DNA from 3 places in the Rahnella sp. PCH160 genome. Region 1 is predicted to be linked to each of the others. Evidence: predicted binding sites of a transcription regulator. Region 1 holds the regulator's gene; each other region holds the start of a gene.
The links. Region 1 encodes PurR, which represses purine synthesis genes. Its sites were predicted from a motif close to CANGCAAACGTTTGCNTG; they were not measured.
Positions count from the first base shown of each region.

Region 2: the regulator PurR is predicted to act here: its motif matches at 1,683-1,700, upstream of pyrD (quinone-dependent dihydroorotate dehydrogenase).
Region 3: the regulator PurR is predicted to act here: its motif matches at 1,675-1,692, upstream of ACM5QY_RS06385 (NCS2 family permease).

Region 1 covers NZ_JBLOGT010000001.1:4,102,793-4,106,075, forward strand. Annotated here, with positions in the region: gene ACM5QY_RS19060 (NlpC/P60 family protein) at 1-45, shown strand, start outside; gene cydH (cytochrome bd-I oxidase subunit CydH) at 210-299, opposite strand; gene purR (HTH-type transcriptional repressor PurR) at 633-1,658, shown strand; gene punR (DNA-binding transcriptional activator PunR) at 1,696-2,601, opposite strand; gene punC (purine nucleoside transporter PunC) at 2,738-3,283, shown strand, end outside.
Region 2 covers NZ_JBLOGT010000001.1:2,683,247-2,686,529, reverse strand. Annotated here, with positions in the region: gene ACM5QY_RS12365 (cell division protein ZapC) at 1-373, opposite strand, end outside; gene pyrD (quinone-dependent dihydroorotate dehydrogenase) at 570-1,580, opposite strand; gene ssuE (NADPH-dependent FMN reductase) at 1,878-2,459, shown strand; gene ACM5QY_RS12350 (sulfonate ABC transporter substrate-binding protein) at 2,478-3,283, shown strand, end outside.
Region 3 covers NZ_JBLOGT010000001.1:1,386,427-1,389,709, reverse strand. Annotated here, with positions in the region: gene ACM5QY_RS06385 (NCS2 family permease) at 192-1,559, opposite strand; gene ACM5QY_RS06380 (glutathione S-transferase family protein) at 2,028-2,696, opposite strand; gene ACM5QY_RS06375 (putative bifunctional diguanylate cyclase/phosphodiesterase) at 2,963-3,283, shown strand, end outside.

The DNA.
Region 1 (3,283 bases):
TATGTTGGCGCACGACGGGTAATGACCCCTAAGACGATCCGATAATAAACAATTCGTTAAGTCTGAAGTTTCGCTAATCAGCCATTGAATAGCATTTAACGAAGAGTTTCTGCAGGGAAGAGTATCGGCGCAAAGGGCCACTGCGTAAAATTGAAAAGGGCGATTCCTGTTATAGGTATCGCCCTTTTTTATTGCGGCTTTCGCGCAGATCAATTCATGATTGCGGTGAAGCTGAAAGCCATAATCATAAGCAAAGCGCAGATCGTAGTGATCAAAGAAAATTTCAGGTTGCTGTCCATCAAACCCCCTTACGGATCAAATTGTGGCGTTCATTTAGCCACACTAAATGTGTGCCAACGCATTTTCTCATAATTCACATTTAAAATCTTGTGCTGAATAACAACAGGCTCATGACAATTTTACTTCCACTTTCCTGCATTATAAGTGAAAATTGTCGGTTACCACGCCTGTGTGCCGGTCGATTTCACCCGAGAGCATTTCACGCCTCATCCTGAAGAATCCACCCAACGATTTCACTGCCCTTTTCTAAGTCAGCAGTCAAATCCACGCAAGCAAACGATTAACATAATGCTAACGTGCTGATACACGTGAGCACAGGAGTCATTTTTTACATGGCAACGATTAAAGATGTCGCAAAGCGCGCTGGCGTTTCCACCACAACCGTGTCGCACGTCATCAATAAAACCCGTTTCGTCGCCGAAGAAACCCGAGCCGCGGTTCTCCTTGCAATCAAAGAGTTGCACTATTCTCCCAGCGCCGTGGCACGCAGTCTGAAGGTCAATAACACCAAAACTATCGGTCTGCTGGCAACATCCAGCGAAGCGCCCTACTTCGCCGAAGTGATCGAGGCCGTGGAAAACAGCTGTTTCTCAAAAGGCTATACGCTGATTTTGTGTAACTCACACAATAATCTGGAGAAACAGCAGGCCTACCTGCAAATGCTGGCGCAAAAACGCGTCGATGGTTTACTGGTGATGTGCGCGGAATATCCGGACGAATTGCTGAATATGCTCGAAGAATACCGTTCCATCCCGATGGTCGTGATGGACTGGGGCGAAGCGCGTAAGAATTTCACCGACAGTATCATCGATAACGCGTTCGAAGGCGGCTATATGGCCGGACGTTATCTGATTGAGCGCGGTCATCGCGATATCGGCGTCATTCCGGGGCAACTGGCGCGAAACACCGGCGGCGGCCGCTTCCAGGGTTTTGTTAAAGCGCTGACGGAAGCCAATATCCCTCTTCGTGAAGAATGGGTGGTTCAGGGCGATTTTGAGCCGGAATCAGGGTATCAGGCCATGCACAAAATTCTGATGCAGAAACACCGCCCGACGGCTGTGTTCTGTGGCGGAGACGTGATGGCGATGGGCGCAATTTGTGCTGCCGATGAGCTTGGTCTGCGCGTACCGCAGGATATTTCCGTGATTGGTTATGACAACGTGCGTAATGCGCGTTATTTCTCGCCTGCGCTGACGACGGTTCACCAGCCGAAAGAACGTCTGGGTGAAATGGCCTTTACCATGCTGCTGGACAGAATTATCAGTAAGCGCGAAGAATCGCAGACTATTGAAGTGCATCCGAAACTGGTTGAACGCCGTTCCGTCGCCGACGGCCCGTTCCGCGACTACCGCCGTTAATTTTCAATGAACGCCTGCGATGCAGGCGTTTTTTTCATCAATCGCGCAACCACTCCCGGTTCATCGTCTCCATATCCCCCATATAATCCAGCAGCCACGCCAGTGAAGGCGACGGATTGCTTTGATCCCACGTCAGGCAACACGGGCTATCAGGGAAAGTATTTTCCAGCGCCAGAACCCGCAATTTCTGCTGTTCAATCCAGGGTGTCACCCGGTGAACCGGCATCATCCCTACGCATAAACCTTCGTTCAGACATTCCAGCGCGCACGTCCAGTCGGGAACCACCAACCTTCGCTGGTTATCCAGCGTCCAGGTATCGCGCTTTGGCAATGTCCGTGACGTGTCTTCCAGACAAAGCGCCGGATAAGGTCGCAGCTGTTCGTCAGTCAATACACCCGTGTTTTGCGCAAGCGGATGCTGTGCGCTGACCACGCAATGCCAGTCCATAAACCCCATATCGCGGAAACTGAAACGTCCTCCGACGGGGATCGCTCGCGTCGCGCCAATAGCAACATCTGCCCGCCCGTCAACCAGGGCGTCCCAGACACCGTTGAAGACTTCCGAATGAATGATGAGCTCGGTGTCCGGGAAATGCCGGTAGAAATCCAGCACCAGTCGCCGCGTCCGGGCAGGTTTAACGATACGGTCGACGGCCACCCGCAATTCTCCGCGCCAGCCGTTCGCGACCTGCTGACACTGACGTCGGGTAGCTATCATTTTTTTTGTCAGAATCCGCGCTTCATCAACAAAAACTTTCCCTGCAGGCGTCAGTACTACGTCGCGATGTCTGCGCTCAAAGAGTGGAACGGCCAGCCATTGTTCGAGCTGACGCACGGTATAGCTGATGGCAGAAGGCACCCGGTGCAAGTCTTGCGCGGCAGCGCTGAAACTGCCGGTTCGGGCGACGGCATCTACCACGTCAAGGGCGTATTCTGACCACATCACTTAGCCTTCAATTTTTTTGATACCAGAATGCAAATATTAGCGTTTCACAAGGCTGTTATCAAAGCGTTAAACTCCGCATCCGATACGAATTCTGCGTCAAATCATCTGCAATACATAAATTAAAGAGACAATAATGAAACCCTCCCCAGGATTTATGCTCTATCTCGCCGGGCTGAGTATGCTCGGCTTTTTAGCGACCGATATGTATCTCCCGGCTTTCAGCGCCATGCAAACCGGCCTGATGACCAGCCCGGGCATGATCAGCGCCAGCCTGAGTATTTTCCTGGGCGGCTTTGCCATTGGCCAGTTGCTGTGGGGGCCGCTGTCTGACCGGATTGGCCGCAAACCGGTATTGCTGATCGGATTAGCATTGTTTGCCGTCGGTTGCCTGGGCGTACTGTGGGTTGAGAATGTCCGCGCCCTGCTGGCGCTGCGTTTCCTGCAGGCGATGGGCGTGTGTGCCGCCGCCGTGACCTGGCAGGCGCTGGTAGTGGATCGCTTTTCTGCCGATGTCGCTAAAAAAACCTTTGCCAGCATCATGCCGCTGGTTGCGCTTTCCCCCGCACTGGCACCGTTGCTGGGCGCATGGGTTCTCAACCATTTCGACTGGGAAGCGATTTTTGTCCTGCTAACCGTCGTGGCAGTGATATTGCTTATCACGACGTTCACTCTGCGTGAA
Region 2 (3,283 bases), 1.4 Mb from region 1:
TCGCCTGTTCACCCGTTTCTATCACCTGCACCTGCGCAAGCTGGCCGTTTGCGGGCTGGAAAGGACGATGCTGTTGACTGAAATGCCAGCTTTTTGGCATCAGCGGTTTTAAAAAGCGAAACGCCACTAAGGCATTTAAGACTAATTCGGCGCGCTGCTCGGTGGTCAGACGAATATGTTTGCACTGTTCTTCGAAATCAAAATACAGCGCCGCATCATCGACACAAAATGACATATCCCCGAACGCATCCGGCGTTAACATTTTAGCAGGGAAACGGGAACGGAAAATCATGCCATTGGCGAGATCCAACATAAGCCGGTCGTGTTCAGTATCAAAGTACCAACGCCAATTATCATCTGGTTTGATTTTCATTTCATCATCCTGTTTGCGTGATGCCCTCTGTCTGTTTGTTCGTAATGTTCTATTGTTACCCGATCGGATAAGAGTAGATCTTTTTATTACGAACGTATATCAGACAAATCCTGAGCCAGAATAATGGCCGGTGGACAAAATATAGACGAGCCGGGTTAATAAATAAACCCCTGACCCGCCTTAAGGATGAAAAATATCAGAGGTGGGTAACAATATCTTTGATGAGTCCCGGACCCCGGAAGATAAATCCGGAATAGATTTGAATTAATGAGGCACCGGCTGCCATTTTTTCACGCGCTGCCGTCAGTGAATCAATGCCGCCTACGCCAATAATAGGCAGGCGTCCTTGTAATTCATTCGACAACATGCGGATAATTTCTGTGCTGCGCAGTTGCAGCGGACGGCCGCTCAGCCCGCCGACCTGATCACAATGATTCAGGCCCTGGATCAATTTACGATCCAGCGTGGTGTTAGTGGCAATCACACCATCCATATTATGACGCACTAAACTGTCGGCTATTTGGATCAATTCTTCTTCAGAAAGATCCGGCGCGATCTTCACAGCAACCGGCACATATTTCTGATGGCGCTGCTGAAGTTCAAGCTGCTTATTTTTAATCGCCGCCAGCAAATCATCCAGCGCGTCACCGTATTGCAGTGAACGTAATCCCGGCGTGTTCGGTGATGAAATATTCACCGCAATATACCCCGCGTACGGATATACCTTTTCCATACAGGTCAAATAATCATCTTTACCCTGCTCAACCGGCGTGTCTTTATTCTTGCCGATATTAATCCCCAGAATGCCGCCAAAATGGGATTTTTTGACGTTATTCACCAGATTATCCACGCCGTGGTTATTAAAACCCATGCGGTTAATCAGGCCTTCTGCTTCAACGATGCGGAATAAACGTGGCTTATCATTACCCGCCTGCGCGCGCGGCGTAACGGTTCCCACTTCCACAAAACCAAATCCCATTGCGCCGAGTGCATCGATACATTCCCCGTCTTTATCCAGGCCAGCGGCCAGCCCCAGCGGATTCTTAAAAGTTAATCCCATGCAGGTCACCGGTTTTTCCGGAACAGACTGACGAATAATAAACTCAAGAGGGGTGCCGGAGATACGGCTTAACTGACGGAAGGTTAACTCGTGGGCGCGCTCTGGATCGAGCTGAAACAGTGCTTTCCTGACAAAAGGATAATACATGGAGACTCCTGGATTCCCGGTGGCTAGACGGGGCGGTATTATCGACTAACCGCCAGGCAATTGGAAACGATAACCGGCGGATTGGCACAATAATTGTTTCTATACGCAAACGATTACTTTTTATTTACCTTAATTTCACTTTTATCCCCCCACGCCCGCTTCATCCCTGCTTTATCCGTTTTCAAACTATTTATAGCCAAAATTGAGATTTCCGGTACGTCGCGTCCGCCTGTTACGTTGACTTCACTTTGTTAAATAAAATAATGGTTCTATAATTTTTTGTTATAAGGAAGAGAGATGCGCGTTATAACCATCGCAGGCAGCCCGCGACAACCTTCACGTTCTTCCTCCCTGCTGGCGCTCAGCCATCAGTGGCTGGCAAGCCGTGGTGTCGAGGTTTTTACCTATACGATTCAGGATTTTTCCGCTGACGACCTGTTGTTCGCCAATTTCGCCAGCCCGCAGCTCAAACAGCTGAATGCAGAACTGGCAAGCGCCGATGGGTTGATTGTGGCGACGCCGGTCTATAAAGCCTCTTTTTCCGGTGCGCTGAAAACATTGCTGGATTTACTGCCGGAACGCGCACTCGACCATAAAGTCGTGCTGCCGCTGGCGACCGCGGGTTCGATCGGCCACATGCTCGCCGTGGATTACGCGCTCAAACCGGTGCTGGCTTCGCTCAAGGCGCAGGAAGTTTTACAGGGCGTTTTCGCCGATGACAGCCTGATCACTGATTACCAGACTTACCCGGCGAAGCTCGATCCTGCGCTGGAAGAGCGTCTGAACGAATCACTGGAAAACTTCTATCTGGCACTCAGCCGCCGTCGTCCGCTGGCGCCGTCTGTCGCGTCCCTTTCTGCTCAGGCACTGCGCGTTTAACTTTAAAAGGAATTAACCATGCACGCATCTTTCTCTCTATTACGTCGCCTGCCGGTTATCGCCGGTTTACTGGCCAGCCTGACGCTGAGCGGTACGGCCCTTGCGCAGGAAAAAGATCCCGCGCAGTTACGCATTGCCTACCAGAAAGGATCCGTCGGTCTGGTGCTGGCGAAATCCCATCAGTTGCTGGAAAAACGTTTTCCGGACACCAAAATCACCTGGGTAGAATTCCCTGCCGGGCCGCAAATTCTCGAAGCGCTGAACGTCGGCAGCATTGATCTGGGCGGTACCGGTGATTTGCCACCGCTGTTCGCGCAGGCAGCAGGCGCAGACCTGCTGTACATCGGTTCTGAACCGCCGAAGCCCAAAGCTGAAGTGATTCTGGTCGGCAGCAACAGCCCGATCAAAACCGTCGCTGACCTGAAAGGCCATAAAGTGGCTTTCCAGAAAGGCTCCAGTTCACACAATTTACTGCTTCGCGCGCTGCAACAGGCCGGGCTGAAATTCACGGATATTCAGCCGGTTTATCTGACCCCCGCCGACGCCCGAGCGGCTTTCCAGCAGCATGACGTCGATGCCTGGGCCATCTGGGATCCGTACTATTCCGCCGCGCTGGTTCAGGGTGATGTTCGCGTGCTGACCGACGGTTCGACCTTACACCAGACCGGTTCTTTCTACCTGGCACCGAAAAAATATACCGAAGCGAATCCGCAATTTATCAGCGCTGTTCTGGACGTGTTAACGCAGGCGAATGCGCTGACGAAAACCGACCGCGCGCAAAGCATCACACTGCTTTCGCAGTCGATGGGGCTGCCGGATAAAGT
Region 3 (3,283 bases), 2.7 Mb from region 1:
AGAGAGGAAAAGCACTTTCCTCTCTGCTCGGTTTCGGCGCGAAAGGCCATGTGATAACCGCACATGAAAAACCGAAACTTACGCCAGTCTGTCTTTAAAAATCGCTAATAGTAGCGTGCAGATCCTCTTGACCAGAGCTAAAAGCCCCGATGCAATCGGACAAAAACCGCCCCGAATGCCCGGTCTGGCATTCAGATCGCCCATCCACCGGCATAAAACACCACCAACGCCACGGCGATAATCACCGTTCCGACGTTCAGTTTGCGCCATTCGCCGGAGAAGATGCGGCCAATCACCAGCGCGCTGAAGCCCAGCATGATGCCGGTGACAATGTTACAGGTCAGCACAATGAATACCGCACACAGTAAACCGGACATCGCATCGACGAAGTCGTTGAAGTCCAGTTTGGTCACGTTGCTGAGCATCAGCAGGCCGACGTACATCAGCGCTGGCGCTGTCGCGTAAGCCGGAACCAGATAGGACAGCGGAGACAGGAACAACATCAGCAGGAACAGCACGCCGACCACGGTGGCCGTCAGGCCGGTTTTGCCGCCTGCCGCTGTACCCGCTGCGGATTCAATGTAAACCGCAGCCGGTGATGCGCCGACCAGAGAGGCAAAAATGCTGCTTACGGAGTCAGCCGTCAGGGCTTTGCCGCCGCTGATGATCTGGCCGTTTTCGTCGAGCAGGTTTGCCTGCCCGGCAACGGCGCGGATGGTGCCGGTGGCATCAAAGACCGCCGTCATGACCAGCGCCAGAACGCTGGGCAGCACGGCGGCTTTCAGCGCGCCCATGATATCGAGGTCGAAAATGACCGATTTGCCGTCTGCGCCTGCCAGTGAAGGCATCGCGAACAGGCCCTGATATTTCACCGCTGGGTCGAAAATCAGGCCAATAATGGAAATCGCGATGATCACCAGCAAAATGCCGCCGGGAACACGCAGTTTCTCAAAACCGAAGATCACCGCCAGACCGAGCAACGTCATCACCACCGGGAAAGAGGTAAATGCGCCTAGCGCGACCGGCAAACCGTCCAGCGGGTTTTTCACCACCAGGCCAACGCCGTTAGCAGCGATTAACAACAGGAACAGGCCGATACCGATGCCGGTTCCATGCGCAACGCCGGCCGGCAGGTTGCGCAAAATCCACGAGCGGATGCCCGTGACTGAGATAATCGTGAACAGCACGCCCATCAGGAACACCGCGCCTAACGCCACCGGTACGCTGATGTGCTGACCGAGCACCAGGCTGAATGCCGTAAACGCCGTCAGAGAAATTGCACAGCCAATCGCCAGCGGCAGATTTGCCCACAAGCCCATCAGCAGGGAGCCAAAACCGGCAACCAGACAGGTCGCGACAAACACCGCGCTCGGCGAAAATCCGGCTTTGCCCAGCATGGACGGCACAACAATCACCGAATAGACCATCGCCAGAAACGTCGTTAAACCGGCGATCACTTCCTGGCGGACGTTGCTGCCACGCGCACTGATTTTGAAAAATGCATCAAACGGGCCTTTTGGCGCAACTGCGCTGCCCGTCTGAGGGTGTTGACTCGACATGGAAAATCCTCTGAATGTCTTGACTGATTAGCCGGCGTGGTCATTATGAAATCGTTTCTGCACGTTCGCTTCCTTACCCGTCGCCTGAAACCGCCGAAATCAGCGTCAGACTGACAAGGCAAACGTTTAACTCACATCGCATATGGCGGGACAAAATAATTAAGCAAACGATTATCCGGCCTTTAAACCCCTCATTTCAACTACGTTCGACGACATTTTACCGTTGTCCGGTCAATAAAAACGCGGTTGTGGTGCAAATTCATCCGGCTGGCGATTTACTGTGCGGTAACGGTTGCGCATCAGCGTTATCAGACGGGGTTTTGGCGGGATAAAAGTGCGTGGAAGGAAAAACGAAAAAAATCGCAGAGAAATTGCGCGGCAAATAACAGGATTATTTTCAGGGTTTATTATATTGCGCTCATGGCATCCCTCACCCATCGCCTGAGCGCAACAAAATAGTCCTGACAGTTAACGCAATATAGTGAAGGGTCCGCCATTTTCCAGTGCCTTTTGATAAGCAGGACGCCCCGTCACATTCGATAACCATGCATTTAAGTGTGGGTACTTCCCGAGCCCGGCGCGTGCATTTATTGCCTCTATCGGGAAACTCATCTGAATATCTGCCGCGCTGAACTGATAACCGGCGAAATAAGGATGCGTGGCGAGATGATGTTCCAGATAATCCATGTGGGTATAAATCTGTTTATCCAGATAGTTTTTCTGCACCCCCTGCCCGATCGCACCCGCAATAGGGCGAATCAGCCACGGCATCGGCGGCTTGCCTAAACGGCTGAAAATCAGTTTCATCACCAGCAACGGCATCAGCGAACCTTCCGAATAATGCATCCAGTAGCGGTATTGCTGGCGCTCAGCGAAGGCCGCCGGTTTGAGCGTCCCGGCCTCATCATAAACTTCCTGCAAGTATTCGATGATGGCACCGGACTCCGCGAGGATCAGCCCGTTGTCTTCCAGCACCGGCGATTTGCCCAGAGGATGCACTTTTTTCAGCGAAGCGGGGGCCAGCATCGACTTTTCGTCCCGCTGATAACGCTGAATTTCGTAGGGAACGCTCAGCTCTTCCAGCATCCATAAGATTCGCTGCGAACGTGAATTATCCAAATGATGCACTGTGATCATAAATATTTCCCATCCTGTTTCATTTAATTATTTGTTAACTATAGACAAGGTATGAATAGCCGGTTCAGATTCATTTAAAAACCATGATGTTTATCCGGTTTATTAACAACGAGATTCGCCCGTAAATTATTTTCATTTGATTAAAATCACTTACGGATTAATCTTAATTACACGAAAAAATTATCGTAACTTCATTCGCCTTTAATAAATCTTAATGCCATTATCGCCGAATCTAAAATAGACCCCCTGCTTGCGTGGAGCCTGACATGTTTTCCAGTAATTACAACAATGTGCTTGTAATGTTTTCGTTCATTGTTGCAATGCTTGCCTCTTATACCGCGCTTGATATGGCTGGCCGCGTTGCCACAACAGAGGGAAAGGCTTCCCGTCTCTGGTTAAGTGGGGGTGCCATTGCCATGGGCATCGGGATTTGGTCCATGCATTTTATCGGCATGCTGGCCTTTAATTCTGCAATGCCAATGGGTTACGACCCGTTCATCACGTTGCTTTCTATGGTGATCGCTATTATCTCGTCGGCCTTTGCGCTGTGGCTGGTCTGCCTGCCGCATTTACCGGCGAGACGTTTG